Regions from separate parts of the Exiguobacterium sp. s70 genome, predicted to be linked through region 2. Evidence: riboswitches for the same ligand, from Rfam matches in the RefSeq annotation. Region 2 holds a riboswitch; each other region holds the start of a gene.
The links. Region 2 has a riboswitch for S-adenosylmethionine ahead of KNP84_RS13345 (2,3-diketo-5-methylthiopentyl-1-phosphate enolase). Riboswitches for the same ligand answer to the same signal wherever they lie in the genome.

Region 1 (5,470 bases), on a different contig from region 2:
TGATGATTTCCGCGCCTTCTGGGAGCTCATCGAGTGACGCGTAGTCTTTCGAGTACACACCGATCGGCTCGATGTGAACGCCGCCGGCTGAAGCGAATTTGTAGTCTTTGTTTTCAGCCATTTGCGACTCGAGGTACGGCTCGTGTTGGAAGTAGTTCGCGTCCAACTCCCCGTCTGCGAGCGTCTTGTTCGGGAGGACGTAGTCTTGGAACTTCTTGATTTCGAGCGTATAGCCCTTCTCTTCGTATTCGTCTTGGACGTGCTCTAAAATCTCAGCGTGCGGGACGTTTGATGCGCCGACGACGAGTGTCTTGTCATCGCCTGAACCTGATTCTGAATCCCCACCGCCACAAGCCGCGAGAATCGTAAGTGCTGAAGCTGCCGTTAAACCGAGTACTGTTTTCCATGATTTCATTATAAAACCCCTCCAAATTTTCTATTTAGATTAAGCAGAACGCTTATCAATTACAGATACGAGTCGATCGCCGATGAACTGAATGACGAAGACGATGACCAAGATTAAGACGGTCGCGACGAACGTGACGTCACTTTGTGAACGCTGGAATCCTTCGAGGAACGCCAAGTTCCCGAGTCCACCGCCCCCGACGACCCCTGCCATCGCCGTGTAACCGACGATCGCGACGATTGTGACCGTGATGCCTGACACGATGGCCGGCAATGCTTCTGGGAACAATACTTTATAGACGATCTGCCATTTTGTCGCACCCATCGACTCAGCCGCCTCGATGACGCCGCGGTCGACTTCGCGAAGCGCGAGCTCGACCATCCGCGCATAGAACGGGGCCGCACCGATGATAAGTGCCGGCAGTGCTGCCGTTGACCCGAGCATCGTCCCGACGACGAGTAACGTGAGCGGGATGAGCAAGATAATCAAAATGATGAACGGGATCGACCGGAAGATGTTGACGACCGCGCTGATGACCGTGTAAATCGGACGGTTCTTCATCATGAGCGGCTCGTTTGTGACATATAGGAGCATCCCGAGGGCGAGACCGATGACGAACGTCGCGGCTCCGGCGACGAGCGTCATATAGAGCGTCTCCCACGTCTGTTCTAACATGACTTGCCAATCTACATTAGGAAACATCGCTTTCTACCTCCACTTCCACTGCCTGTGATCGGATTGAGGCGATGGCCCGCTCGACTTCAGCCGGCTCTCCGATCAATTGGATGAATAATGTCCCGAGGGCACCGACTTGTGACTGCGTCACGTTCCCGCCGATGATGTTGAAGCCGATGTCATGCTGCTTCAACACTTCCGACAGAATCGGTTGTTCGGCCGTCTCGTTCAAGAATTTGAGCTTGACGATTTGACCGCTCGGATAACGAGCTTTCAAATGTTCGAATGTGAGCGACATGTCTTCGACCGCGCCGATCTGCTTGACGAACTCTTTCGTGATCGGCTGTTCCGGATGTTGGAACACGTCGGCGACTTGTCCGGTCTCAACGACCTTTCCGGCCTCCATGACGGCGACACGGTGACAAATCTTCTGGATGACGTGCATCTCATGGGTGATGAGGACGATTGTCAAACCGAGTTTCTTGTTGATGCTGACGAGCAGTTCGAGAATCGAATCGGTCGTCTTCGGGTCGAGTGCGCTCGTCGCTTCATCGCAGAGGAGCACTTCTGGATTCGTAGCGAGCGCACGGGCTATCCCGACTCGCTGCTTTTGGCCGCCCGATAGTTGTGACGGATAGCTATCTTCTCGTCCGGCGAGGCCGACGAGTTCGACGAGTTCTTGGACGCGGCGTTTGCGCTCGCTCGCCGGTACCCCGATGAGCTCGAGCGGGAAGCTGATGTTCTCAGCGACTGTGCGCGACCATAACAAGTTGAAGTGTTGGAACACCATCGAGACGTTTTTACGTACCCCGCGCAGTTCCTTCGGCGTGAGCTTCGTCAGCTCGCTGCCGGCGACCACGATTTCACCGCTTGACGGTGCCTCGAGTCGGTTGAGCAAGCGGATGAGCGTCGACTTCCCCGCCCCTGAATATCCGATTATTCCAAAAATTTCGCCGCTTTCGATAGTAAGCGACACATCATCGACCGCCTGGACCCGACCGTTTTTCGTGTCGAACCATTTGGCCACATTGCGTAATTGAATCAATCCATTTCCCTCCTGACAACAAAAAAAGTACGCACGTTTGAGCAAACGTGCGTACTTTATCGTACGGACAACGATTGCTCTCATCTTCCAAGGTATACACCTTGCTGGAATTAGCACCATTTCGGATTGCTCCGCGGTTGCTGGGCGTCATAGGGCCAGTCCCTCAGCCTCTCTTGATAAGAGTGGTTGCGTATTTGATTAGCTTTATCATAGCGACACATTATTTTCATGTCAAACTATTTTTTTCAGCAAAATAAAAAAAGGTGCCATCCGAGGATGACACAGAACGTAGCACCTTGAGTCACTGAAGGACAACCCATAGATGAACCTCTTTTGCCCGATCAGAGCATTCATCCTTATATGGGGGATTTTTACCCAACCATCACTCGGTCTTCGAACGGACCATGCAATTACGCGACCGGTGCCCCGACGCTTGATTTTTTTGGGGGACAATCGAAGGGAAGGTCCACCTGAAATCGCGTAAGCTCATGCAGCGGTTGTTCGAAAACGTCTTGATGACGGGAAAATCTCGTCCTATGTTGTGTTCAAGTAAGATGTTGTAATGAATATATCATTCGTGAACTTTCTGTGTCAACTGATTATTTAAAATTTTCAGATTATTCTAATCATCCTATCTCATTTAACGAAAGATAGGACGTGCTGGACGTTTTGAAACGCGTACAAACGATCGCGAACTTGGCCATTCTCTAGCTTCAATAGCGCCGGAACACTCATAACCTGATATGCCTCGAGCTCGTTCGGGATAAAGTTGGCATCGCGTTTTTCAATCTTCAATTCTGGATCGACCGCCTCGACGACCGAGAGCATCCGCTCGGCCACGGCGCATGTACCACACATTGGGGCGTATATATATAAGAATCCGTCTGTCATCATTTTGCTCACCTCTCTTCTAAGTATATGAATCCGGACCAGTCGGTTCAAAAGTTGTGCTCAAATGGAAAATTCTGAACATTTCAACATTTCTTGTTGACGCTCGGCAGAAAGAGGCATAGTATGGTCATTAACTTTATCGCTTTTGTACATAACAGCAAACCAGTAGAAAAGGACAGGTGAATCCCCAATGACGGAAGAGAAGCTTACCGGAAAACAATTTTTAATGAACGTCTTGAACGGCCTCAGTCTTGCCATTCTCATTGCCCTCATCCCGAGCGCTTTGCTCGGTGAATTAACGAAAGCCATCTTGCCGTATTTTCCGTCCTTGCAGTTCATCTTAGATGCGACGACGATTGCGATGCGCCTCTTACCCGTCATCATCGGTGTCGCCGTCGCCATGCAGTTCGGACGATCGGCGCTCGAGGCCGGGACGATCGGCATCGCGACCCAGGTCGGAAGTGGCGCCATTCGCATCGAGGAAGGCGCGTTCCTCATGGCCGGAATCGGTGACGTCATCACGGCTGGTGTGACGGCCGCTCTCGCGACGTTCCTCGTCATGCAGTTGTCGCCACGCTTGAAGACATACACGGTGCTCGTCTTGCCGATGACGGTCATCGTCGTCGCGGGAGGCATCGGCGCGTTCCTACTCACTTACATCTCACAGATTACGACGTACGTCGGAACGATCATCATGACGATGACTGAACTGCAACCGATCGTGATGGGCATGTTAATCGCGATGGCGTTCTCGCTCATCATCGTATCGCCAATCTCGACGGTCGGAATTGCCACAGCCATCAGCCTGTCTGGTGTCGCTGCCGGGGCCGCCAACCTTGGCGTCGTCGCTGCCGGCTTCGGTCTCGCCATCGCTGGCTGGCAGATGAACGCGACCGGAACGTCGATCGCCCACTTCCTCGGCTCACCGAAGATTCAAATGGCGAACTTCGTCCGTCGTCCGATCATGATGTTGCCCGTGCTCGCCAATGCGGCCATTCTCGGAGCGCTCGCAGGTATCCTTCGGATTGAAGGCACGCCAATCAGTGCCGGATTCGGCGTCTCGGGTCTAATCGGTCCGGTCAACGCCTTGCATTTGATGCCGGGAGGATTCGCGCTCTGGAACGTCATGCTTGTCGTCGTCTTGTTCGGGCTCATCCCAATCGCACTCGGGATTCTGTTCTATCGTTTGTTCAACCGGACGTCGCTCATCGAGCCTGATCATTACCGTCTCGACTTCGATTAATCAAAAAGACCCGGCTTCTCGTAAAGAGAAACCGGGTTTTGTTTAGCCTTGAATCATCGCTTCGTATTCTTCGGCTGACATGAGCTTGTCGACGTCTGACGCGTCGTTCAACTCGACTTCGATCATCCAAGCGCCTTCGAACGGTGCTTCGTTGACGAGTTCTGGTGAATCGGCAAGTGATTCGTTCACTGCTGTGATTTTCCCAGAGATCGGTGCGTAAAGCTCTGATACGGTCTTGACCGATTCAACCGAACCGAATGGCTCATCGAGTAAGATCGTGCCACCGACTTCAGGAAGTTCGACAAAGACGATATCCCCTAGTTCGCTTTGTGCGAAATCCGTGATCCCGATGCGGGCGACGCTTCCGTTCACTTCCACCCATTCGTGCTCTTTTGAATAACGTAGATTGGCAGGTACTTTGCTCATCTTAACTTCCCCCTCAAATGAATTAGACTCACACGAGTATTATAGCACTTCGCCCCAAACGTCTGTAAACGACTTTTCTGAAAATCCGACAGTTGATTTTTGACCATCTGTCACGATTGGGCGCTTTAAAAGCATACCATTGCTCGCAAGAAGCTCGAGTTGTTCGTCTTCTGATAGATTTGGTAGCTTGTCTTTAATGCCTTCGTTCCGATACACTTGTCCGCTCGTATTGAAGAATTTTTTAAGCGGGAGACCCGACTGTTTCCATAGTTCAGCCAACTCGTCTTTCGACGGCGTCGCCTCGACGATATGGATATATGTATAGTCGATGCCGTTCTCTTTCAACCACTTCTCTGCTTTTTTACACGTACTGCATGGCGGATAGCCATATAGTGTCACCATGTTCATCACCTCTCCTGTTACTGTAGCATATTCCGATTCGTCGGTTCACGTTTCAAGCAAGCGCACAATATCTTGCTTGAGCGCCGGATTGACCGAGTGGTGCGCCTCGATGTGGCGGAGGATGGCTGCGGCCGCCTCGACCGATTTTCCGTACCCGGGTAACCACTCCTGTAGACGTGCGACGAGTTCCGGATGTGTCCCTTCGACCCGTCGCGTCGGGTTGAACGGGTCGCTCGTCTCCCCGTACGCGATTAACACGTTGTTGACAGCCGCGACTTGAATGAGTTCGAAGCCGGCGAGCTGTTCGCCGCGCCGTTCCCGGAGCAGTCCGACGTATAGGTTCGTCAGTGCCTCCTCGTAGCGATGTGCGGCGTCTGAAGGG
Region 2 (5,470 bases):
AAGTCCGGGTCATCGACTAACCGTCCCGCTTCTTTGGCGAGGACGAACGCCCCGAAGTAAGCGATGGCCGGTGCGCCGCGGACTTGGAGCGTCTCGATGGCATGTTCGGCCTGTTCAAGCGTCTCGATTGTCACGTAACGCTCTTCATGCGGCAACAACGTCTGGTCCAATACGATGAGTTCGTCTGTCTGTGAATGGAAACGGATGTTTTGGACCGTCATACGCGCACCCCCGACAGGAGTGTCACCAAGTCGTCAATCGATTCGACGCTGTGTCGTTCTTTAATGAGCGCCGTCCCGAGGGCGAGCGCGTCACGTTTTCGTTCGAGCCGCGTCGCTTCCGGCAATGTCTCGAGATCGGCGACACCGGCCAGTCCGACGGCACGGCGAATGAGTTCGCAACCGGCGTAGCCGATCGTGTCGCTGAAGACCGTCCGCAACAACTCGTCGACGAAACCATCCGTATTGAATGGCTCGACGGCGCGCTCAAAATTAGCCCGAAACGTCTTCTCGAACGTCTCCCACACCGTCAAGACGTCCGTGAAACGCTCGAAGCGTTTGAGCGGGTCATAGAACGTCGACAGCGTCAAATGGGCGATGATTTGGCCGAGGTCGAAGCCGAACGGTCCGTAAAATGCGAACTCTGGATCGATGATTTTCGTCTCTTGTTGAGTCGCGAAGATGCTGCCCGTATGTAAGTCTCCATGCAGGAGTGCCTCATGTTTCGTGACAAACCCGACTTTCAATTTCGTCACCTCGATCTTGAGCGCCTGGTCTTGCCAAAGGCGTTCGACATCTGCTCGCAGCGCCGTCTCGATGTTGTTCGACTCCGCGTCTTTGAACGGATCGGTGAAGATGAGCTTCTCGGTGATGTCACACAGTTCCGGGTTGTAATAGTCACGTTCAATCCGCTTCTTCGCGATCGGTCCAGCTGCGTAATCCGACGTCGCAAACAGCGTCTCGCCCAAAAATTCACCGACATGACGGGCGAGTTCCGGGTAGCTCTCCCCGTTCAAATAGCCGGTGCGGACAATCTCATAATCAGATAGATCTTCTATAATCGTGTAAGCGAGTGTCCGGTCGCTGCCAAGGACAGCCGGGACGAACCGAGGCGCGACAGTCGCAAACTCACGGAGTGCCAACTGTTCAATCCATGCCCGCTCGAGCGTGAGCGGCCAGCTCTCACCGACGACTTTGGCGTATGGGAGCGCTTGTTTGACGATCAGGCGCTGTTCGCCTTGGCGAATCCGAAACACGAGATTCAAGTTGCCGTCCCCGATCTCCTCGCACTCGGCGATTCCTTCTTGCAAGTATCCTAATTGACGGACGTGCTCGACGACGGTCTGTTCTGTAAATGGTTGATATGACATGATGTTTTCCCCTTCCTGTACGTTGCCCACAAAAAAAGCCCCTTTCTCCGCGAGAAAGAGGCACAGCCAAAATGGTTGTTCCTCTCATCTGTCAGACATTCGTCTGGTGGATGTAGCACCGTGCCTAGTGGTCGGTTGCTGCGGCGTCATCGGGCCAATTCCCTCTGCCAACTCGCGATAAGAGTGTGTTATTCGATTCGGTGAACTTATGTGATGAATATTACGGACTCGACGTCACGATTGTCAACGTCATTTTCTCGACGCAACTCCGTCTTTTTTTGTGCATATATGGAAACAACTTCCCAAAATATTTTTTTTGGAAAAAAAGGAATTGACGACGTGATGATTCTGTGCAAAAATTCAATTAAATTTCACAACTTCAAATCACATTCTTATCAAGAGCAGACGGAGGGACGAGCCCGATGATGTCGCAGCAACCGACCAGAGATGGCACGGTGCTAATTCTTGCAGCGAAAGCTGAGAGATAAGAGTTCATTTTTTTATGATGACCTCTTGCCTCGGCATGGGGTCATTTTTTGTTTGCCTGGAAGGAGGAACCATATGAGTATCACTGCCACATATGAAATCAAACGAACGGACGCGGTCGCGACCGTCGCCGACAAAATCGCCCTCGAGCTGACGGTCGGTACTTGGACGGAGCTGCCTCACTTAGAGCAAGAGCAGTTACAGGCGTACCGGGGTGAGGTCGTGTCGACCACACATACGGATACGACGAGCCGCTTCACAATCCGCTACCCGTTACATAATGTCAGCCCTGACTTTTCATCCATCTTGACGACGACGTTCGGGAAACTGTCCCTCGACGATTCGATTCGGTTAATCGATTTGACGTTGCCCGAGACGCTCGCCCCTCATTTCAAAGGCGCCAAGTTCGGGGTCACTGGAATTCGCGAGTTACTCGGTGTTCATGATCGCCCGCTCGTCATGAGCATCTTCAAAGGTGTCATCGGCCGTGACCTCGCGTTTCTCGAGCAGCAACTCCGCGATCAGTTCGCCGGAGGCATCGATATCGTCAAAGACGACGAGATTTTATACGACAACCCGCTCACCCCATCGCTCGAACGGGCCCGGATCGGAGCGGACGTCATTCAAGCCCACTTCGAGGCGACCGGGAAACGTGTCCTCTACGCCATCACGCTGAGCGGCCCCGTGTTCGGTCTACGTGACCAGGCGCTCCGTCTTATCGAGGCAGGTGCGACAGCGCTCCTGTTCAACGTCTATACGTACGGTCTCGACGCACTGCGCGAACTTGCGAACGATTCAGACATACGCGTCCCCATCTTGGCACATCCGGCCTTTGCCGGCGCCTTGACCGGATCAATCAGTCATTCGCTCTTACTCGGTAAACTCCCACGCCTCGCCGGGGCCGATTTAACGCTCTTCCCGTCTCCGTACGGCTCCCTCGCGACACCGCGTGACGAGGCGTTCACGATTCGTGACCAGAGCGCCGAACCGCATTGGTCGAAACCGATTTTACCGGTCCCGTCAGCCGGGATTCATCCAGGACTCGTCGCCGATATCATTCGTGATTTCGGGACGGATGTCGTCATCAACGCCGGCGGTGGCATTCACGGACACCCGGACGGCGCAGCCGCCGGGGCTCGTGCTTTCCGACAAGCGATCGCTCACGTTCTCGGCCAAACCGAAGGACAGACGGACGAGCTCGATACCGCGTTGAAGGCGTGGGCGTCACGATGACGGTCCATATCCTCTGCGACTTCGACGGGACGATCACGGCGGAAGACAATATTATCGCGTTGATGAAGGCGTTCGCCCCGCCGGCTTGGGTCGAGTTGAAAGATGCGGTCCTCGAGCAACGGATTTCGATTCGCTCCGGTGTCGGTCAACTGTTTCAACTATTGCCGAGCGCAGATGCCCCGGCCTACCGTGATTATTTGTTGGAGCGCATCACGCTCCGCCAAGGGTTCCCGGCATTTTTAGAAGAAGTTCGGGCCCATGGCTGGAAGTTTGACGTCGTCAGCGGCGGGATGGACTTCTTCGTGCAGCCGGTCTTGGACGGGCATGTCGCCCCCGAGCATATCTACTGCAACGTCGCCGACTTCTCCGCTGAGACGGTCACCGTCGCTTGGCCACACGCTTGCGATGAACAATGTACGAACGATTGCGGCTGTTGCAAGCCGACGCTCGCTCGTCGCATCGTCAATCCCGCCGACCGCTTGATCGTCATCGGCGACTCAGTGACCGACTTCGAGGTCGCGAAGCGTGCCGACTTCGTCTACGCACGAGGTCAACTCATCACGCTCTGCGAAGCGGCAGGCATCCGTTACGCACCGTTCGAGACGTTTGACGACATCACCCATCACTTGAAGGAGGTGGTCGTATGAGCCTTGCGACACGTTGGCTTGAACTCGCCGACATTAAAGACGAACTCGCCGCCCGCGACTGGTTCCCCGGAACGAGTGGGAATTTGGCGATTCGCGTTTCCGACGATCCGCTCGAATTTCTCGTCACGGCGAGCGGACGCGATAAACGAAAACGAACACCGGAAGACTTTGTTCACGTCGATGCGGCCGGACGCTTGATCGGCGAACAGACAGGAAAACCATCCGCCGAGACGCTGCTCCACGTTGAAGTGTTCAATCGGACGGACGCGACGTGTTCGCTCCATGTCCATACGGTCGACAATAACGTCATCTCCGAGCTCCATGCTGCCACCGGCGAAGTCGTCTTCACCGGCCAAGAGATCATCAAGGCGCTCGGCTACTGGGACGAGGACGCGGTCGTTCGCGTGCCAATCATCGAGAACCATGCGGACATCCCGACGCTCGCGGCCGCCTTCGCCCCTCACATCCACGCAAGCGCCGGTGCCGTTCTCATCCGCAATCATGGTATCACCGTCTGGGGCGAGACCCCGGACGCGGCCAAACGCTATTTAGAGGCTTACGAATTTTTGTTCAGCTATACATTAAAACTACGCGCCCTAGGCGTCCATTCATAAGGAGGAACCAACCATGGCAACTGTCTATTTCCAACAAACCGAAGAGCGTTACGTCGATCAAACTGAAGTGAGTGCCTTTTTAGAGTCTCGCGGGATTCTGTACGAACAGTGGGACATCACAAAGCTCCCGGAAAACCTGCAAGAGAACTATCAGTTGACGGACGAGGACAAACAAGCGATTTTGTCGACGTTCCGTGACGAGATTCGCGACGTGTCGGAGCGACGTGGCTATGAGACGGCAGACGTCATCTCGTTGTCGGATGCGACGCCGAACTTGGACGAACTGCTCGTCAACTTCCAAAAGGAACATCACCACACAGATGACGAGGTCCGCTTCATCGTCAGCGGCCATGGCATCTTCGCCATCGATGACGCCGAACGTGGCTATTTCAACATCGAGCTCAACCCAGGCGACCTCATCTCGGTGCCGGTGAACACACGCCACTACTTCACGCTCCAAGACGACCGCAAAGTCGTCGCCGTCCGGATTTTCGTGACGACCGAAGGCTGGGTGCCGATTTACGAGAAGCAAGACGTGACAGCATGAAAAATGGTCTCTCGCCCAAAGGTGAGAGACCATTTTTTTAATGTTTGGCAGCGGCTGTCGGTTTTGAAGAGAACCAACCCCATACCGCGATACCGACCATGACCGACCAGAAGAACACGGTCCACGCCGTCGAGTGGACGAATCCGTCCGGAAGACCCATGAATTCGAACGGTGTGCCGGCAATCAATTTCTTGAAGCCAGGGTGTTCAAGCACGAGCACCGTCAACTTCACACCGACCCAGCCGACGATGATGAAAGCAGCTGTTTCGAGTGATGGGCGTTGATGCAACAGTTTGACGAAAATTCGAGCAGCGAAACGCATCAAGATGACCCCGATGAGTCCACCTGTCAAGACGACGAAGAACTGACCAGAGTCGATCCCACCGATTTCACCGAGACCGAGTGGCGGCAAGCTGACCGCGAGCGCGACCGCTGCGAGAATCGAATCGACCGCGAAGGCGATGTCGGCAAACTCGACTTTAGCAACCGTCCACCAGAATTCTTTCTTCGTGACCGGCTTCTCTGTGACAGCCGTCTCTTCTTTCGCCTCAGCAGCGAGATCTTGTTTCGGCTC
Region 3 (5,470 bases), on a different contig from region 2:
TCGGGTCAATCTCGTCTCGACATCGCGTGCCACAGCTTGGAGCGACTCATCCTCGATCAGTTCGATCAGTTTCGTCGGCTTTGGCATCCCGACATGGGTCGACCCGTCTTTCGTGAAGACGGCGAGCTTGCATGGGAGGAAATAACCGCCTTCCCGGTGCGCCGTGATGACTTTTTTCGCTTCTTTTGGATTGCACACTTCGAGGATGCGGTAGTCCCCATCAATCGCTTGGCCTTTCTCTTCGAGCGTCTCACTCAAATTGAAGTCCCAAAGCACCCCGAACTCTTCCTCTTTGAGCGTCGTTTTCAGCTTCTCGACGACCGCTTCGACCGTCTGATCGGTCTTGACCGTGTAATCAAACATGTGAACCCCTCCTAAGATGTAGTCTCTCTCGTCTTGTACCCCAAGTGAGGACCGACAAATCGTCTGTTCGGTCGAAAAAAGTATATGTGATTTGAAACATATTCGATGTCCGTCACGTATGTATGAGAGAAAATAAAGAAGTCCATACTTACGTAAAGGAGAAGTGGTTGCCGTGACGGTCACCGTATTCACACATACAAGCTGCAGTTCTTCCCGTAAGACGATCGATTGGTTACGTGAACAGAACATCCCGTTCATCGAGAAGAAATTGACCGACCAAGGGATGTCGTTCACCGAGTTCAAAGACATGCTCCGCCTCACCGAGAACGGGACGACCGACCTGTTGTCCGTTCAAAAGAGCGTGTACAAACAAGCGGCGGATCACCTTGATGAGATGTCGCTCCGTGAGCTGTACAGCTTCGTGGCGTCGCATCCCCAGATTTTGAAGAGTCCGATCGTCGTCGACGACAATCGAATTCAAATCGGGTTCAGCGAGAAAGAGATTCGTACGTTCATCCCGCGCCATGACCGCATTGCCGAATTGAAACGATTGCTCGACAACAAGTAAGAGCCCTGCCGAAGCAGAGCTCTTTTCTTATGCCTTCTTGAGTCGGGCCGCCAAGCGGTTTCCGAACGATTGAATCGATTGGACGAGTAGAATCAAGACGAAGATGGTCACGTACATGACCTCCGGCTCGAATCGGAGATGCCCGTATTGATAGGCGATATCGCCGAGTCCACCGGCCCCGACGAGTCCTGCCATCGCGGTCGCCCCGATCAAACCGATCGTCGCAATCGTCAAACCGAGCACGATTGAAGAGCGGGCCTCCCGGATCAACACGTACCAGATGATTTTCCGGGTCGAGATGCCCATCGCTTCATACGCCTCGACGACCCCGCGGTCGACCTCGAGCAGCGCCGACTCCATGAGCCGCGCGATATACGGCGCCGTGAACACGATGAGCGGCAACAGCACGCCTTGGACGCCGATCGTTGTTCCCATGATGAAACGGGTGAACGGGAGGATGAAGAATAAGAGAATGATGAATGGGATCGAACGGACGACGTTGATGACACTCGACAAGATGCCGTAGAAATAACGGTTGGCGAGCCGCCCGTGCGGTCGCGTCAAGACGAGTAGCGTCCCGAGCGGCAGTCCGATCAACGTCGAGATGACGAGCGCGATGCCGGTCATCGTGAGCGTCTGAATCGTCCCCGTCCAAATCAAGTCACCCCAATTTTCCCAAAACTGAAGCATGGTTCGTCACCTCCTTCACTTTCACACCGCTCGCCTCTAAGAAGCGGACGGCTTGGTCGGTCTGGCCCTCATCGCCGTCCAAATGGACGAGTAGATTACCGACGAGACCTCCTTTAAGCTTTTTGATGCCGCCCCCGATGATGTTCGGCAGCAAGCCGAACCGTTTCGTCAATTGGGCGAGCACGGCCTGTTCACTTTGATGGCCGATGAACGACAAGTTGACGAGCGTCCCGTGCGTGCTCAATTCTTCGACGACCTCTTTCGGGACATCGAGGTTCGTCTTCAAGAACTTGCGCGTCGTCGCATGCTGCGGGTCCGAGAACACGTCGAGCACGTCCCCTTCTTCGATAATCCGGCCGGCCTCGATGACCGCGACCCGGTCGCAGATGCGCTCGATGACTTCCATCTCGTGGGTGATCAAGAAAATCGTCAGCCCGAGCTCGCGATTGATGTCGAGAAGCAGGTCGAGAATCGACTCGGTCGTCTCCGGGTCGAGCGCGCTCGTCGCCTCGTCGCTGAGCAGGATGTCCGGCTCATGTGCGAGGGCGCGGGCGATGGCGACACGTTGCTTCTGTCCGCCCGAGAGTTGCTCCGGATAATGTTTCCGATGATCCGTCAATCCGACGATGTCGAGGTACTTTTCAACACGTTCGCGGATTGTCCGCTTATCGAGTCCTTCGAGACGGAGCGGGATGGCGACGTTCTCTTCGACGGTCGCCGTCTTGAGCAGGTTGTAATGTTGGAAGATCATCCCGATGCGATGACGTAGCTTCGAGAGCCCTCGTTTGTCGAGCTTCGTGACGTCCTGTCCTTCGATTTCGACCTGGCCCGACGTCGGGCGTTCGAGCAGGTTGATCATGCGGATGAGCGTGCTCTTTCCGGCCCCGCTTCGGCCGATGATGCCGAAGATTTCGCCTTTCTCGATGGTGAGCGAGACGTGGTCGAGTGCAGTGACAGCACCTTTATTTACCGTGAACGTCTTCGTGATTCCTTTAAGTGCGATCATAGGCCCTCCTTAAAACGCCGGGACGATTGAGCCGTCGAACGTCTCTTCGATGAACGTCCGGACCTCGTCCGAGTGATAGTACGATTTGAGCGTCGCGACGACTTCGTCATCCTTGTTGTCGGTACGGACGACGACGTAGTTCGGATACGGGTTGTCGACCGTGTCTTCATGGAACAAGGCGTCTTCGTTGATCGACAGGCCGGCACCCATCGCGAAGTTCGTGTTGATGGCAGCGAGTGCGACTTCCGGGAGCTGGGTCGGGAGCTGTGACGCCTCGAGTTCGATGAATTCAAGGTTGAGCGGGTTCTCGGCGATATCACGTTTCGTCGCCTTGTCCGTCAATCCTTCCTTGAGCGTGATGAGTCCCGCTGTCTCATAGAGACGGAGCGCGCGTAGCTCGTTCGCCGGGTCGTTCGGGACGGCGACCTTGTCACCTTCTTTCAAGTCCTCGATGTCGGTCAATTTCTCTGAGTAGAGACCCATCGGGAAAGCGACGGTCTTGAACACGTCGTCGATTTTATAGCCTTTATCGGACTTTTGCAGTTCTAGGAATGAGAGCGTCTGATAACTGTTCACGTCGAGGCTGCCCTCGGCGAGCGCCGTGTTCGGCGTATTATAGTCGTTGAACACTTTGATATCGAGTTCGAGGCCGTCTTCGGCCGCGAGTTCTTTCACTTTCTCGGCGATCTGTTGGTGCGGCCCGCCCGTGACGCCGATCGTGAGCGACTCCGTGCTGAGCGCCTCGCTCGCGTCCGATTGTCCGCATGCTGAGAGCGCGATGGCGGCGAGTAGTGATGTTCCTGCAAGTACTGTTTTCTGTTTGATGTTCATTTGTTTTCCTCCTCCAAAATGAAAGCCCGCTACTCATTCAGAGTGGCGGGCACGACAAGTCAAAGTCGGACACGCTCATCTCCCAGACGATTTCGTCTGTTGGAATTAGCACCATGATCATTACGATCTGGTTGCCGGGTTTCACAGGGCCAGTCCCTCCACCACTCTTGATAAGCAATCGGTCTATTAAGTTGTTATCATCTTACTTTTAATTCTTTTAATTGTAAATAGATAATTGTAAATTTTCAAAAATTATTTTCAGAAAATTTTTATCGAGCGGTGCCGGCAACTGTTGCAGTTCGGTCTCCGTCATGACGGAGTCGACCAGTACCGGGATGTCGCCCGACCCGACCCCGAGCGTCTCGAGCGTCGTCGGTGCACAGAACCGTTTCAACCAGGCCTCCAAATACAGAGCATCGGCCGAGCGCCGCAAGCGCTCTTGGACGATTAGGCCGAAGCCGACCTTGTCTCCATGCAAGAAAGAGTGGGTCGACTCGAAGCGGCTGAGCGCATTATGGACCGCATGGCCCACGGCGACGCGTGTCCCGGCGTCACCAAATCCACCGACGGCGCCACCGATGGCGAGCACGTGATCGACCGCGAAGCGGACGTCGTCACTATACGACTTAAAAGCGTGCTCGCTCAATTCAAGTTCGACGAGACGCCCGCACTGCTCGGCCAAGACGAGTCCGGTGTTGACGCCGGCGTCAGCTGAGCTGTCACCACTCAAATAACGGGCCTCGTAAAACTTCGCGACCGTGTCGATGACACCGGCCCGAAAGTATTCATATGGTGAGCGCGAGATGACCCGTGAGTCAACGATGACCCGTTCGATGACGACGCGGAACATGTCGTAGCGCTCGTAGCTCCCGTCCTCCTGATAGACGACGCTAAGCGGTGTGAACGCCGCACAGTTCGAGGCGAGCGTTGGGACGACGATGAGCGGGACGTTCCGTTGATAGGCGACGAGTTTGGCCGTATCGACGAGCTTGCCGCCTCCGACGGCGATTAACACGTCGGCGTCCAACGGTTTGAGCCGTTCGACTTCCGAGTCCGTGCACTCCCCGCTGAACCTTGTCGCCGGATAGTCCGCGATGGCCGGAAAGATGGCTCGGACGACGTCATACCCGTTCTGACCGTGCAGGACGTGGGCACGTCGGCCGTCGACTAAGTCATCAAGACGGTCGAGCGCGTCATCGGCGTGGTCATATTCAAGGACGGCCTGACGAATCATGCGCGCACCTCCTCATAGGCGGCAAACAACCGCTCGATTCGTTCGACGGCCTCGTCAATCTTCGGTTCCGGTGAGACGAGACCGAAGCGGACGTATCCGTTCCCTTCCGAACCGAAGAAATAGCCCGGGGTGACGGCGACACCGGCTTCATGCAGCAGTTTCCGCGAGAACGACTTGGCATCACCCTCAGGCACTTTCGCCCAGACGAAGAACGAGCCTTCCGGCGGTTCGACGGCCCAGCCGGCTCGGTTCAACCCGTCGATCAGGCGATCACGCCGTGCCTCGTACAGTCGTGCCAAGTCATCGCGAATGGTACGGGGCGCCTCGAGCGCAGCGATAGCCGCCGCCTGGATGGCCGAGAACACGCTGACGTGGACGTGGTCCTGATACGTGTTGATCGCCTCGATGATGTCCGCGTTCCCGACAGCAAAGGCGACGCGCCAACCGGACATGTTGAACGCTTTCGACATCGTATATACCTCGATGCCGACTTCTTTCGCCCCTTCCGCCTGCAGAAAGCTAGGCGGGACATGGCCATCGAATCCGATGCTGCCGTATGCGAAATCGTGGACGACCATCAAGTCCCGCTCCCGGGCGAAACGGACGGTATCGTCAAAGAAAGCGGGTGAGGCGACGGCTCCGGTCGGATTGCTCGGGTAGTTCAAATACATGAGTCTTGCATCTTGCGTATCGAGCGTCTCATAGTCCGGCAAGAAGCCGTTCTCTTCCCGGAGGACGAGGTCCCGGACGACGGCACCGGCGAGGCGTGCCCCCGAGA

Region 1: linked by a shared signal. The riboswitch ahead of KNP84_RS01755 (methionine ABC transporter ATP-binding protein) and the one ahead of KNP84_RS13345 (2,3-diketo-5-methylthiopentyl-1-phosphate enolase) in region 2 are both predicted to bind S-adenosylmethionine.
Region 3: linked by a shared signal. The riboswitch ahead of KNP84_RS11015 (MetQ/NlpA family ABC transporter substrate-binding protein) and the one ahead of KNP84_RS13345 (2,3-diketo-5-methylthiopentyl-1-phosphate enolase) in region 2 are both predicted to bind S-adenosylmethionine.

The regions. Positions count from the first base shown of each region.
Region 1 covers NZ_JACSLV010000001.1:343,651-349,120, forward strand. The annotation lists gene KNP84_RS01745 (MetQ/NlpA family ABC transporter substrate-binding protein) at 1-415, opposite strand, end outside; gene KNP84_RS01750 (methionine ABC transporter permease) at 446-1,108, opposite strand; gene KNP84_RS01755 (methionine ABC transporter ATP-binding protein) at 1,098-2,126, opposite strand; SAM riboswitch class I at 2,204-2,309, opposite strand; gene KNP84_RS01760 (thioredoxin family protein) at 2,763-3,020, opposite strand; gene KNP84_RS01765 (PTS sugar transporter subunit IIC) at 3,208-4,260, shown strand; gene gcvH (glycine cleavage system protein GcvH) at 4,303-4,686, opposite strand; gene KNP84_RS01775 (arsenate reductase family protein) at 4,726-5,088, opposite strand; gene KNP84_RS01780 (hypothetical protein) at 5,134-5,470, opposite strand, start outside.
Region 2 covers NZ_JACSLV010000006.1:140,172-145,641, reverse strand. The annotation lists gene mtnA (S-methyl-5-thioribose-1-phosphate isomerase) at 1-221, opposite strand, end outside; gene mtnK (S-methyl-5-thioribose kinase) at 218-1,369, opposite strand; SAM riboswitch class I at 1,451-1,553, opposite strand; SAM riboswitch class I at 1,759-1,860, shown strand; gene KNP84_RS13345 (2,3-diketo-5-methylthiopentyl-1-phosphate enolase) at 1,931-3,088, shown strand; gene KNP84_RS13340 (2-hydroxy-3-keto-5-methylthiopentenyl-1-phosphate phosphatase) at 3,085-3,735, shown strand; gene KNP84_RS13335 (methylthioribulose 1-phosphate dehydratase) at 3,732-4,349, shown strand; gene KNP84_RS13330 (1,2-dihydroxy-3-keto-5-methylthiopentene dioxygenase) at 4,363-4,896, shown strand; gene KNP84_RS13325 (TerC family protein) at 4,934-5,470, opposite strand, start outside.
Region 3 covers NZ_JACSLV010000004.1:152,894-158,363, reverse strand. The annotation lists gene KNP84_RS11035 (DUF302 domain-containing protein) at 1-363, opposite strand, end outside; gene KNP84_RS11030 (Spx/MgsR family RNA polymerase-binding regulatory protein) at 536-931, shown strand; gene KNP84_RS11025 (methionine ABC transporter permease) at 959-1,621, opposite strand; gene KNP84_RS11020 (methionine ABC transporter ATP-binding protein) at 1,593-2,627, opposite strand; gene KNP84_RS11015 (MetQ/NlpA family ABC transporter substrate-binding protein) at 2,637-3,458, opposite strand; SAM riboswitch class I at 3,531-3,635, opposite strand; gene KNP84_RS11010 (iron-containing alcohol dehydrogenase) at 3,676-4,692, opposite strand; gene KNP84_RS11005 (aminotransferase class I/II-fold pyridoxal phosphate-dependent enzyme) at 4,689-5,470, opposite strand, start outside.